3 regions of the Cellulosimicrobium sp. NPDC030954 genome follow, and region 3 is predicted to be linked to each of the others. Evidence: predicted binding sites of a transcription regulator. Region 3 holds the regulator's gene; each other region holds the start of a gene.
The links. The regulator Rex, encoded in region 3, represses fermentation and respiration genes when NADH is low (regulators of the CRP and FNR family bind a similar motif). The targets are predictions, from matches to a motif close to CTTGTGAANNNNTTCACAAG.
Positions count from the first base shown of each region.

Region 1 (4,452 bases), on a different contig from region 3:
CGTCGTTGCCGTACGTGGGGAACTCGCCCTCGGTCACGTAGTCGACGACGAGGCCGCGCTCGTCGCGCACGACGGAGACCTTCGCGTGCTTGATCGCCGAGAGCGAGTCCGCCGCGACGGACAGGCCCGCGATGCCGCACGCCATGGTCCGCAGCACGTCCTTGTCGTGCAGCGCCATCTCGATGCGCTCGTACGCGTACTTGTCGTGCGACCAGTGGATGCAGTTGAGCGCCTCGACGTAGGTCTCGGCGAGCCAGTCCATGGTCGCGTCGAACTTCGCCATGACGTCGTCGAAGTCGAGCACGTCGCCCTCGACGGGCGCCGCCACGGGCGAGACCTGCTTGCCGGAGATCTCGTCGCGGCCGCCGTTGATCGCGTAGAGCAGCGTCTTGGCGAGGTTCACGCGAGCACCGAAGAACTGCATCTGCTTGCCGACCCGCATCGGGGACACGCAGCACGCGATCGCCGCGTCGTCGCCCCAGTGCTGGCGGATGAGCTCGTCCGACTCGTACTGCACGGCCGAGGTGTCGATCGAGACCTGCGCGCAGTAGTCCTTGAAGCCCTGCGGCAGCTCCGGGCTCCAGAAGACCGTCATGTTCGGCTCGGGGGCCGGGCCGAGGTTGTAGAGGGTCTGGAGGAAGCGGAACGAGTTCTTGGTGACGAGCGGGCGCCCGTCCTCGCCCATGCCGCCGATGGTCTCGGTGACCCACGTCGGGTCGCCGGAGAACAGGGCGTCGTACTCGGGGGTGCGCAGGAACCGCACGATGCGCAGCTTGATGACGAAGTCGTCGATGATCTCCTGCGCCTCGGACTCCGTGATGCGGCCGGCCTCGAGGTCGCGGTCGATGAACACGTCGAGGAAGGTCGACGTGCGGCCGAGCGACATCGCGGCGCCGTTCTGCTCCTTCACCGCGGCGAGGTAGGCGAAGTAGAGCCACTGCACTGCCTCGCGGGCGGTGGTCGCCGGGCCCGAGATGTCGTAGCCGTACTCGGCGGCCATCTCCTTGAGCTCGCCGAGCGCGCGGATCTGCTCGGCGTGCTCCTCGCGCTCGCGCACGACCTGCTCGCTGAACGGCTGCGCGTCGAGGCCGAGCTTGTCGAGCTTCTTCGCGGCGATCAGCGCGTCGACCCCGTAGAGCGCGACGCGGCGGTAGTCGCCGATGATCCGGCCGCGGCCGTAGGCGTCGGGCAGGCCGGTGATGATGTGCGAGCTGCGGGCCGCGCGCACGTTCGGCGGGTAGACGTCGAACACGCCCTGGTTGTGGGTCTTGCGGTACTCGGTGAAGACCTTCTTCAGGGTCTCGTCGACCTCGTAGCCGTAGGTCTGCAGCGCGCCCTCGACCATGCGCCAGCCGCCGTTCGGCATGATCGCGCGCTTGAGCGGGGCATCGGTCTGCAGGCCGACGATCACCTCGTGCGCCTTGTCGATGTAGCCGGGCGCGTGCGCCGTGATCCCCGCGGGCGTGTGGGGGTCGACGTCGTAGATCCCCATCTCGCGCTCCTCGGGGAACATCGCGGACAGCGTGTCCCAGATCCCCGTCGTGCGCTCCGTGGGCCCGGCGAGGAACGACGCGTCGCCCGTGTACGGGCGGTAGTTGCGCTGGATGAAGTCGCGCACGTCGACCGTGTCGCGCCACGGGCCGTCGGTGAAGCCCTCCCACGCGGGGACGTGCGCGGTGTCGTGCTGCGCGTCGACGCCGCCCTCCACCGCACGGCCGCCGCTCGTCGTGCCGGGTGCCTCGGAAACGCTGGTCATCTGGACCTCCCTCGTGCCTGACGCGCGGGTCCGCGCGCCGGCCGGACCCGCCGGTCTCCCCGGCCTCGGGTGGAGGCCCTCGTGGGAGGTCCGACGGGCTCCTTCGCCACCTCCAGGCTAGGTTCACGCGGCGTCGCGCGGAGGGGTTTCGGGCCGTCCGGGGACCTAGGTCCCGAGCCGGGCGGGACCCCGCGGGAACCGCGGGATCTCGCCGTTTCCTCACCGCTTACACCCCGTCGCGACCACCTCTTGTGATGACCTTCACAAGCCCTCGGAAGCTGGCTGCGACCCCGGCAGCGCACCCCCGTGACGCACGACACGGACGCACGTCACACGCCCGCCCGACGTGGTCGCGGCTTCCGTGTGAGACTGCCCGGGTGAAGCGCACCGTAGGGGTCGAGGAAGAGTTCCTGCTCGTCGGCGACGACGGCCACCCGGTCGCCCGGGCCGCGGAGGCCCTGGAGGCGTCGGGGACCGACGAGAAGGGCGGCGGGACCGGCTCGCTCGAGTCGGAGTTCATGGAGGAGCAGCTCGAGACCGCGACCCACCCGCGGCGCGAGCTCGACGACCTCGCGACGGAGATCCGCGCGGGCCGGCAGCGCGCCCAGGAGGCCGCGGACCGCGTCGGCGCCCGGGTCGCCGCGCTCTCCACCTCGCCCCTGCCCTTCGAGGGCACCACCGTCTCGCGCCTGCGCTACCTCGAGGCCCGCGCCGCGTTCGGGCTCACGGCGCGCGAGCAGCTCACGAGCGGGTGCCACGTGCACGTCGCCGTCGCGGACGACACCGAGGGGGTCGCCGTCCTCGACCGCATCGGGCCGTGGCTCTCCACGCTCCTCGCGCTGAGCACCAACTCCCCGTTCTGGCAGGGCCAGGACAGCGGGTACGCCAGCTTCCGGTCCCAGGTCTGGTCCCGCTGGCCGACGTCGGGGCCCACCCGGGCGTTCGGCTCGCCCGAGGCGTACCGCGACGCGGTCGACACCCTCGTCGCGACCGGCACGATCCTCGACGAGAACATGGTCTACTTCGACGCCCGGCTGTCGTCGCGCTACCCGACGGTCGAGATCCGCGTCGCCGACGTGTGCCTCGACCCCGACACGGCGACGCTCCTCGCGGCCCTCAGCCGCGGCCTCGTCGAGACGGCGGCGCGCGAGGCCGCGGACGGCGTCGCGGCACCGGAGCTCCGCCCCGAGATCCTGCGGACCGCCTCGTGGCGCGCCGGGCGCTCGGGCCTCGAGGAGGACCTGGTCTCGCCGCTCACGTGGCGCCCCGCCCCGGCGCACGACGTCGTTGGGCTGCTCGTCGCGCACGTGCGGGACGCGCTCGTCGACGCGGGCGACCTCGACGCCGTGACGGAGCTCCTCGGACGCCTCTGGTCCGGCGGGAACGGCGCGCAGCGCCAGCGCGCGTGGCACGCAGCGTCCGGCGGGGATCTGCGCGCCGTCGTCGAGCAGGCCGTGGAGGTCACGCACTCCTGACGCCCCGGCCGCCGGCGCGCCGCTGACAGGACGCGCTGCGCGCTACGGCGCGGTGAGGGCCGCCTCGCGGGCGCGGGCGACGACGTCGTGCACGGTCGGTCCCAGGACGTCCGGCCGCGGGCCGTCCGCCCACGCGCGCCCGTGGGAGACCCAGCCGGTGCGGGTGCCGGCGGCCCGGCCCGCGGCGACGTCGGCGTGCGCCGCGTCCCCGACCATCCAGACCTCCGCACGGTCCACGTCGGTCGCGCCGACGCGCTCCAGCGCGATCTCGAGGAGCCGCGGGTCCGGCTTGTCCACGCCCTCCTCGCCGGACACGACGACGGCGTCGACGTGCACCCCGACCCGGCAGCGGGCGAGCTTGCCGCGCTGCTGGGCGGACGTCCCGTTCGTCACCACGACGACCACGTCGCCGTCGGCACGCAGCGCGTCGAGCAGGTCGAGCACGCCGTCGTACGCGCGCACGTGGTCGAGGATGCCGGCGCGGAAGCGGTCGACCGCGGTGGGCAGATCCTCGTCCCAGCCGAGGCGGTCGACGATGACGCGCGCCACCTCCGTCTTGACCGCGAACCCGCCCTGGTCGGCGGCGACGATCGCGGCGAGGTCGGAGGCGTCACGCCCGGCGCGCGCGACGGCGTCGGCCGCCCAGGCGGCGAACGCGGCGTCGCGGCCGACGAGCGTGTTGTCGAGGTCGAGGAGCCAGATCACGCCTGGACCCTAGCCCGGACGACCCGCGCGGCGCCGAGGCGTCCGCGGCGGGCGTCCGGGACGGTCAGCCGCGGGCGAGCGCCGCGAGCGCGTCCAGCACGTCGCGCGCGACGTCGGCCGGCGTGAGCCGGTACGCCGAGGCCACCTGGTCCCGGGTCGCGTGGTCGAGGAACTGCGCGGGCAGGCCGAGCGCGTGCACCGGCGTGCGGACGCCGCCCTCGAGCGAGCGCTGCGCGAGGAGCGCGCCCACGCCGCCGTCGGCGACGCCGTCCTCGACGCTCACGACGAGGTCGTGCTCGCCCGCGAGCTTGACGAGCGCGCTCGGCATCGGCAGGACCCACGTCGGCGACGCGACGGTGACGTCGACGCCGTGGGCCGTGAGCGACTCCGCCGCGTCGAGCGCGACGCGCGCCATGGACCCGGGGCCGACGAGCAGGACCCGAGCGCGGGGTGCCGCGCCCTGCGGGGCGGTCCTCGGCGCCTCGCCCGGCACGGCGAGCAGGTCCACGCCGTCCA
Region 1 covers NZ_JBVIFN010000015.1:40,624-45,075, reverse strand. Annotated here, with positions in the region: gene pflB (formate C-acetyltransferase) at 1-1,756, opposite strand, end outside; gene ACZ402_RS19245 (carboxylate-amine ligase) at 2,134-3,231, shown strand; gene ACZ402_RS19240 (HAD family hydrolase) at 3,274-3,936, opposite strand; gene dxs (1-deoxy-D-xylulose-5-phosphate synthase) at 4,001-4,452, opposite strand, start outside.
Region 1: the regulator Rex is predicted to act here: its motif matches at 2,005-2,024, upstream of pflB (formate C-acetyltransferase).

Region 2 (4,452 bases), on a different contig from region 3:
GGCCGCCCCTCGCCCTCCGGCAGCACCAGCGGCACCGGGTCGCCCGACGGCGGCACGAGCACGCCGCGCACGACCCTCGCGTCGGGATCGACGCCGAGAGCGACGACCGAGCCGGCCGTCTCGGCGACGTGCGTCACCGGGACGCCCTCGATCTCCGGAGGAAGCCGGACCGGCACCCAGGCCGCACGGTCCGCCGAGGTCAGCAGGAAGCCTTTCGTCCGTCCGTCCTCCCACGTGCTCCCCGCGAGGACGGTGCGGGCCGGACCGCCCGCGGCCGCCAGGTCGCGCACCACGCCCGGAAGGTCGAGGACCGCCGGCTCCCCCGCGACCGCGCCGCTCTCACCGAGGGTCCAGACCACGGCCTCCGGCAGACCGTCCGGCTCCGTCCGCACACCGCTCACGATCCACGGCAGCCCGGGCGCGGCGGGCACGATCCCGACGTGGTCGACTACGGCCTCCTGCGGGGCGAGCTCGGGTGGCACGTCGATCTCGGTGAACACCACCGGCGCGCGCCGCTCCGGCTCCGCGTCCGGGGTGCACGCCGCGAGCGTCACCACGAGCGCTCCCGCCAGCACCGTGGCGAAGGCCCTCACCACGCGTCGTCCAGGTCCGTGCACCATGAGGCCCCCTGCCGTCGTCACGACCCGCGTCGTCGCGAGCCGCGGGACCGACGTCCCGCGAGCGGAGAACCTACCGAGGTCCTGACGCCCCTCGAGGGTTTTCCACAGGCACGCACGACGGAGCCCGACGGCGGGAGGGGACTCGCGCCGTCGGGCTCCGGGTTTCGTGGGGCCGGGAAGGGTCAGCCGGCCACCACGGTCTCGGCAGGCGGGGTCGCCGTCTGCCCGTCCTCGGCGCTCGCGGCCTCGTGGGCCGCGAGACGCTCCGCGCGCACGACCTCGCGGCTGCTGCCGCGGTAGGCCGCGACGAGGATGTCGCGCATGTCCTCCAGGACCGGCATCCGCGGGTTCGCGGGGGCGCACTGGTCCTCGAACGACCGCAGCGCGAGGTCGTCGAGGCGGCTCAGGAACGCCGTCTCGTCGACGCCCTGCGCCGCGAACGTCGGCTCGATGCCGACCTTGGCGCGCAGCTCCTCGACCGCCCTCGCGTACGACTCGACGCCCTCCTCCGGGGTGGAGGCCGGCAGCCCGAGGTGCTTCGCGATCTCCTGGAACCGCTCCGGGGCCACGTAGCGCTCGTACTTGGGCCAGCTCGTGAGCTTCGTGGGCACCTGGCCGTTGTAGCGGATCACGTGCGGCAGGAGCACCGCGTTGGTGCGCCCGTGCACGAGGTGGAAGGTCGAGCCCACGGTGTGCGCCATGGCGTGCACGATGCCGAGCATCGCCGAGCCGAACGCCATGCCCGCGATGGTCGCCGCGTTGTGCATCTTCTCGCGGGCCTTCGGGGCCGCCGCGCCCTGCGTGACCGAGTCCTCGATGTGCTCGAAGACCATCTTGATCGCCTGCAGGCACAGCCCGTCGGTGAAGTCGTTCGCGTAGACGGAGACGAACGCCTCGGTCGCGTGCGTGAGGGCGTCGAAGCCCGAGTCGGCCGCGAGCTTCGCGGGCATGGTGTCCGTGAGCACGGGGTCGACGATGGCGACGGTCGGGGTGAGCGCGTAGTCCGCGAGCGGGTACTTGAAGCCCGTCTCCGGGTCGGTGATGACCGCGAACGGCGTCACCTCCGCGCCGGTGCCCGACGACGTCGGGATGCACACGAGCTTCGCCCTGCCCCCGAGCTCCGGGAACTTGTAGGCGCGCTTGCGCACGTCGAAGAACTTCTCCCGCATGTCGGAGAACTCGATCTCCGGGTGCTCGTACCGCAGCCACATGACCTTGGCGGCGTCCATCGGCGACCCGCCACCGATCGCGATGATCGTGTCGGGCTCGAAGTCGCGCATCGACTCGGCACCGCGGTTCACGGTGCCGACGCTCGGCTCGGGCTCGACCGCGTCGATGATCTGGATCGCGACCTTCTCCTCGCGGCGGGCGAGGACGTCGAGCACGCGGTCGACGACGCCGATGCGGCTCATGACCTTGTCGGTGACGATCGTGACGCGGTGCACGTCGCGCATCTGCGCGAGGTACTGGATCGAGTTCGGCTCGAAGTACGTCTTGGCAGGCACCTTGAACCACTGCATGTTGTTGTTGCGCCGCCCGATCCGCTTGACGTTGATGAGGTTGACCGCCGACACGTTGTTCGACACCGAGTTCGCGCCGTAGCTGCCGCACCCGAGCGTGAGCGACGGGAGCAGCGCGTTGTAGATGTCGCCGATGCCGCCGAGCGACGTCGGGCTGTTCCACAGCACGCGCACGGCCTTGACCCGCGCGCCGTAGCGCTCGACGAGCTCCTGGTCCGCCGTGTGGATCGCCGCCGAGTGGCCGAGGCCGTCGAGCTCGACCATGCGCTCCGCGAGGCGGACGCCGTGCTCGGTGTCGCGCGCACGCAGCACCGCGAGGACCGGGGTGAGCTTCTCGCGGCTCAGCGGCTCCTGCGGGCCCACGTCGTCGATCTCCGCGAGGATGATCGACGTGTCGTCGGGGACCTCGAACCCGGCCTCGCGCGCGATCCACACCGGCGACTTGCCCACGACCTTCGGGTTCAGCTTCGCGCCGGCGCAGTTCGTGCCGCTCGCCTCGACGCCGAAGATGAGGCGCTCGAGCATCGCCTTCTCGGCGGGCGTCGCGCGGTAGGCGTGCAGGCGGGCCAGCTCGCGCATCGCGTCGTCGTAGATCACGTCGTCGAGGATGAGCGCCTGCTCCGACGCGCAGACCATGCCGTTGTCGAACGCCTTCGACATGACCACGTCGTTGATCGCGCGGCCGAGGTCGGCGCTCTTCTCGACGTAGGCGGGGACGTTGCCCGCGCCGACGCCGAGCGCCGGCTTGCCGGCCGAGTAGGCCGCGCGGACCATGCCGTTGCCGCCCGTCGCGAGGATGAGCGCGACGCCCGGGTGGTGCATGAGCGTGTTGGTCGCCTCGATCGAGGGGTGCTCGACCCACTGGATGCAGTCGTCGGGCGCGCCGGCGGCCACCGCGGCGTCGCGCACGATCCGGGCCGCCTCGACCGACGAGCGCTGCGCGCTCGGGTGGAAGGCGAACACGACGGGGTTGCGCGTCTTGAGCGCGATGAGCGACTTGAAGATCGTGGTCGACGTCGGGTTGGTCACCGGCGTCACGGCGCACACCACGCCGACCGGCTCGGCGATCTCGACGACGCCCGTCAGCTCGTCGCGGCCGATGATGCCGACCGTCTTGAGGTTCGCCATCGAGTTGGGCACGTGCTCGCACGCGAAGATGTTCTTCGTCGCCTTGTCCTCGAACACGCCGCGCCCGGTCTCGGCGACGGCCAGCTGCGCGAGGTGACCGTGCTGGTGCAGGCCCGCGACCGACGCCTTGAGGACGATCCGGTCGACGTCCTCCTGCGTGAGGCTCATGTACTGGTCGAGCGCCTTGCGGGCGCGCTCGACGAGGACGTCGATCTCGTGCGTGGTGCGCGTGTCCTCGGTGCGGGTCTCGACCTTCGTGCCGGCGCTCTTCGCGCTCATGCGTCCCCTCCGGTGCCCGGTCGGGCCGGGCGTCGGGCCGCGGGTGCTGCCGGGGCCGGATTGCCCCGGCTCCTTCAGCGGTCTCTCTACTTGTGAATGTTTTCACAAGCCGCGCAGCCGAGCAAGGTCCAGAACGTGTTCGAGGCCCAAGGTCCCGGCCCGCTCGTGACCTCCGCACCACCGCGCCCGCCGCCGTAGGGTGGGGGACCATGACCGCCGAGCAGACGACGAGCCCTGCGCCCGCGCCCCAGAACACCGCCGAGACCGTGCTCCCCGCCGACGGCGCGCCCCACGACCCGTACCTCTGGCTCGAGGACGTCGAGGGGGACGAGGCCCTGACGTGGGTCCGCGCACGCAACGCCGAGGTCGCCGACACGCTCGAGGTCGCCGAGGAGTTCACCGCGACCGAGCGCGCGATCCGCGAGGTGCTCGACTCCGACGCCAAGATCCCCGAGGTCTCCAAGATCGGCGACCGCTACTACAACTTCTGGCGCGACGCGCAGCACGAGCGCGGCCTCTGGCGCCGCACGACGCTCGAGTCCTACCGCTCGGACGACCCGGAGTGGGAGACCGTGCTCGACCTCGACGCGCTCGCCGCGGCGGAGGGCGAGTCGTGGGTCTGGCACGGCGCGAGCGTCCTGCGCCCGACGCCGGGGCAGCTCGCCGCGGGCGAGCCCTGGCGCCACGCGCTCGTCGAGCTCTCCCCCGGCGGCTCCGACGCCGACGTCACGCGCGAGTTCGACCTCGTCGAGAAGCGGTTCGTCGCCCCCGGCGACGGCGGGTTCTTCCGCGCCGAGGCCAAGGGCTCGCTCGGCTGGGTCGACGCCGACACCGTCTACGTGTTCACCGACTTCGGCGAGGGCACGCTCACGCCGTCCGGGTACCCGCGCGTGGTCAAGCGCTGG
Region 2 covers NZ_JBVIFN010000013.1:34,368-38,819, reverse strand. Annotated here, with positions in the region: gene ACZ402_RS18505 (hypothetical protein) at 1-593, opposite strand, end outside; gene adhE (bifunctional acetaldehyde-CoA/alcohol dehydrogenase) at 803-3,547, opposite strand; gene ACZ402_RS18495 (prolyl oligopeptidase family serine peptidase) at 3,757-4,452, shown strand, end outside.
Region 2: the regulator Rex is predicted to act here: its motif matches at 3,637-3,656, upstream of adhE (bifunctional acetaldehyde-CoA/alcohol dehydrogenase).

Region 3 (4,452 bases):
CCGAGGTCGCCGGGTTCGACGCTCCGCTCGCCTTCGGTCCGCCCGTCGACGTGCGGCGCTGGAGCAGCGGCTACGACCCGGACGACGACGTCGATCGCGCCGTCGCGGCCACGCGCCGCGCCGTCTTCCCGCTGCTCGGCCTCGACCCGCACTTCGACTGACGCGGTCGCCCCGCCCCGGTGGCGGTGGCGTCGTGCGAGCCCGCGCGGCGCGCGGCGTACCGGGGCACGAGCGCGAGCAGGTAGTCTAGGGGGCGGATTTCTCTCGTGTTGGTCGGCTCGCGGCGCCCTCGTGGTCGCCGGGGCGCCCCGATCAACCGTGGACCACACGCGGCCGGTCGACCGGTCGCCGACCGACACGCCGCTCGAGCATTGCGAGGACCGTATGGGCTCCGTCATCAAGAAGCGCCGCAAGCGCATGGCCAAGAAGAAGCACCGCAAGCTGCTTCGCAAGACGCGTCACCAGCGTCGCAACAAGAAGTGACGTCGCGCGCGTCCTGACGCGCCGACCCGTCGTCGAGCCCGGCCCCTCCCGAGGGACCGGGCTCGACGCGTCTCCGACGGTCACGCGACCAGGGCTCTACCTCGCGTGACCAGGGCTCTACCTCTGCGGACCAGGGCTCTACCTCGCGTGACGAGGGTCCACCCTGGCGGGGCGAGGGTGCCGGCTCGGGGGGAGCGGGTGGTCAGAGGCGGGCGATGCGGCGGTCGACGGCGCGGCGGACGGAGCGCAGGACGAGCGCGGCGGCCCAGGCGGCCCCGGCCCAGCTCGCGGTGCGGACGCTGCTGCGGGCGACGCGGCGGCGTCGGCCGCGGAACTCGCGGATGGGCCAGCCGACGTCCTGCGCGTGCCTGCGCAGCCGCGCGTCGGGGTTGATGGGGCAGGGGTGGCCGACCGTCTCCATCATCGTGACGTCGTTGAGCGAGTCGCCGTAGGCGTAGGACGCGTCGAGGTCGATGTCCTCGCGCTCGGCGAGGGCGCGCACCCCGGCGGCCTTGGCGCGGCCGTGCATCATGTCGCCCACGAGGCGGCCGGTGTAGAAGCCCTCCTCGTGCTCCGCGACGGTGCCGAGGGCGCCGGTCGTGCCGAGGCGGCGGGCGATGAGCTCGCCGATCTCGACCGGGGTCGCGGAGACGAGCCACACCTGGTGGCCCGCGGCGAGGTGCTCGTCGAGCAGGCGACGCGTGCCGGGGTAGATGCGCAGCGAGAGGACGGTGTCGTAGACCTCCTCGCCGATCGCGGTGACCTCCGCGACGGAGCGACCCGCGATGAGGGCGAGCGCGCGCGACCGGATGCGGTCGATCTGCTGCTTGTTCTCGCCGAACAGGAGGTAGCGCGCCTGGTGCACGGCGAAGCGCACGATGTCGAGCGTCGAGAAGAACTGCCGCTGGTACAGGGCGCGGGCGAGGTGGAACGACGACGCGCCGCGGATGATCGTGTTGTCCACGTCGAAGAACGCGGCGGTGCGGTGCGCGGGGGCCGATGGCGTGCGGCCGGCGTCGGGCGCGTCCTCGGGGGCGGTCGACCCGGGGGTCGGGACGGGGCCCGGACCGGAAGACGTCGCCATGTCCCCACTCTAGGGGGTCTCCCGCCCGGCCCGGGGCCGCGTCCTCGTACCCTGGGAGGCGTGAGCACCTCCGACGCGCCGACCCCTCCCGTCCTCCTCTACGGCCGCGCCGGGTGCCACCTGTGCGACGACGCGCGGGCCGTCGTCGAGGCGGTGTGCGCCGAGGCGGGGGTCGCGTGGGCGGAGGTGGACGTGGACGCGCCGGGCGCGGACCCGGCGCTGCGCGAGCAGTACGGCGAGTACGTGCCGGTCGTGACGGTCGGCGGCGTCCAGCAGGGGTTCTGGCGGGTGGACGCCCGCCGGCTCGCGCGCGCGGTGGGTCGGATTTCGACGGCGCGCGCGGACCTGGGATGATTCCTCCCGGTGGAGCGCGACCGTCGACGAGGACGGTCCCAGGACGACGGGGTGACGGGTGGCTGAGCAGGTAGTCGGTGAGGTGACGGCGCCGGGTATCCCGAGCGCGACGGTGGCGCGGCTCCCGTCCTACCTGCGGGCGCTGCGCGACCTGGTGGCGCGGGGCGTCGCGACGACGTCGTCGGTCGAGCTCGCCGAGCTCTCCGGCGTCGGTCCGGCGCAGCTCCGCAAGGACCTGTCGTTCCTGGGCTCGTTCGGCACGCGCGGCGTGGGCTACGACGTCGACTCGCTCGCGCAGTACATCACCGAGGCGCTGGGGCTCGTGGACGAGCACCGCATCGCGATCGTCGGGATCGGCAACCTGGGGCACGCGCTCGCGAACTACTCGGGGTACGAGCAGCGGGGCTTCCACGTCGCGGCGCTCCTCGACGCGTCGCCGGAGGTCGTGGGCACGCGGGCCGCGGGCCTCGTCGTCGAGCACGTCGACGCGCTGGAGGAGGTCGTGGCGCGGGAGAAGGTGTCGATCGTGGTCCTCGCGACGCCGGCGGCGCACGCGCAGTCCGTCGCGGACCGGGTCGTCGCGGCGGGCGTGCGGGAGATCCTCAACTTCGCGCCGCGCGCGCTCCAGGTGCCCGCGGACGTCGACGTGCGCGGCGTGGACGTCGGCAGCGAGCTGCAGATCCTCGCGTTCCACTCCCAGGCTCGCGCGCTCGCCGAGGCCCAGGACCGCTGAACGACGAGGGGCCGCGTGCTCGCGCACGCGGCCCCTCGGGGCGGCACCCCTGCCGGTGGGTGCAGTGCTCCGGGAAGGGTCCCGAGGAAGGGGGCCCCGGGAAGGGGGTCCCGGGAGTCGGTCGTCAGGCCTGCTTGATGGCCGAGACGTCGAGGGCGATCTTGATCTTGTCGCCCACGAGCACGCCGCCGGTCTCGAGCGCCGCGTTCCAGGTCAGGCCGAACTCCTTGCGGGAGATCTCCGTGGTCGCCTCGAACCCGGCGCGCGCGTTGCCGAACGGGTCGGTCGCGGTGCCCGCGAACTCGGTCTCGAGCTCGACCGGCTTGGTGACGCCGTTGATGGTCAGGTCGCCCGCCACGACGAAGTCGTCGCCGTCGCCGGAGATGCTGGTCGACGCGAAGGTCCACGTCGGCTTGTTCTCGGCGTCCCAGAAGTCCGCGCTGCGCAGGTGGTTGTCGCGGTTCGCGTCGCCCGTGCTCACGGACGCGGCGTCGAGCTCGGCGGTCACGGAGGTCGACTCGAGGTCGTCGCCCACGGTGATGGTGCCGGCCGTGATGGCGAGCGTGCCGCGCACCTTGGAGATGCCGGCGTGGCGGACCGTGAAGGCCGCCTGCGAGTGGGACGAGTCGAGGGCGTAGGTACCAGCGTTGAGCCCGGCGGGCAGCGGCGTGGCCATGGGTGCTCCTGAAGGGGTCGAGGGTCCCGGGGGACCGAACTTGGTTGAAGGTTCAACTTCGTACGAGCGTATCAACCGCAGGGGGTGATCCGTCTATTCCCGGTGAGGTGGAACAATGTTCGGCGAGGTTCCACCCCTGAACCCGCCCCCGTCCGCCAGCGCCCGAGGACCCATGACCAGTAACGACGTCGACCACCAGCTGACGACGACCGCCCGCGGGACCACCGCGGGCGCGAGCGAGGAGCCGCGCTGGCTCGACGCCGAGCAGCAGCGCCTGTGGCGCGCCTACCTCGACGGGACCGTGCGCTTCATCGAGTCGCTGGGGCGCGACCACGAGGAGCGGTCGGACGTGTCGCTCAACGAGTACGAGCTGCTGGTGCGGCTCTCGGAGAGCCCGGACCACACGCTGCGGATGTCCGCCCTCGCCGACGGGCTCGCCCGGTCCCGCAGCCGCGTGACCCACACCGTGGCGCGCATGGAGGCGCGCGGCCTGGTCCGGCGCTCGGCGAGCACGGGCGACCGCCGCGGGGTCAACTGCGAGATGACGACCGAGGGCTACCGCGTCCTCGTGGCGTCGGCGCCCGCGCACGTGGCCGCCGTCCGCCGGTTCATGGTCGACGTGCTCACGCCGGAGCAGTTCCGGGCGCTCGGCGAGGCGATGGCGGCCGTCGCCGAGGCGTGCAAGGCCGACCGCGACTCCTGACCCGGGTCGCTCCGGGAGCCGCCGCCCCGCAGGTGCCGGTCAGGGCCGGGAGTGCGGGACACTGGTGCGCATGGTCTCCACCATCGTCCACCTCCTGCGCCACGGCGAGGTCCACAACCCCGACGGCGTCCTGTACGGCCGCATCCCCGGCTACCACCTCTCCGAGCGGGGCCACGAGATGGCCCGCCGCGTCGCCGCGCACCTCGCGGGCGAGCCCGGGCCCGACGGCGCGTCGCGCCCGCGCGCGGACCTCGCCGTCGTCGTCGCGTCGCCGCTCCAGCGCGCCCAGGAGACGGCCACGCCCGCCGCCGAGGCGTTCGGGCTCGAGCTCGGCACCGACGACCGGCTCATCGAGGCCGCGAACCACTTCGAGGGCATGACCTTCGGCGTCGGGGACGGGTCGCTGCGCCACCCGCAGC
Region 3 covers NZ_JBVIFN010000001.1:650,117-654,568, forward strand. Annotated here, with positions in the region: gene ACZ402_RS02645 (acetoin utilization protein AcuC) at 1-161, shown strand, start outside; gene ACZ402_RS02650 (30S ribosomal protein bS22) at 385-483, shown strand; gene ACZ402_RS02655 (HAD family hydrolase) at 686-1,567, opposite strand; gene ACZ402_RS02660 (glutaredoxin family protein) at 1,628-1,921, shown strand; gene ACZ402_RS02665 (redox-sensing transcriptional repressor Rex) at 1,980-2,654, shown strand; gene ACZ402_RS02670 (YceI family protein) at 2,779-3,330, opposite strand; gene ACZ402_RS02675 (MarR family winged helix-turn-helix transcriptional regulator) at 3,503-4,033, shown strand; gene ACZ402_RS02680 (histidine phosphatase family protein) at 4,104-4,452, shown strand, end outside.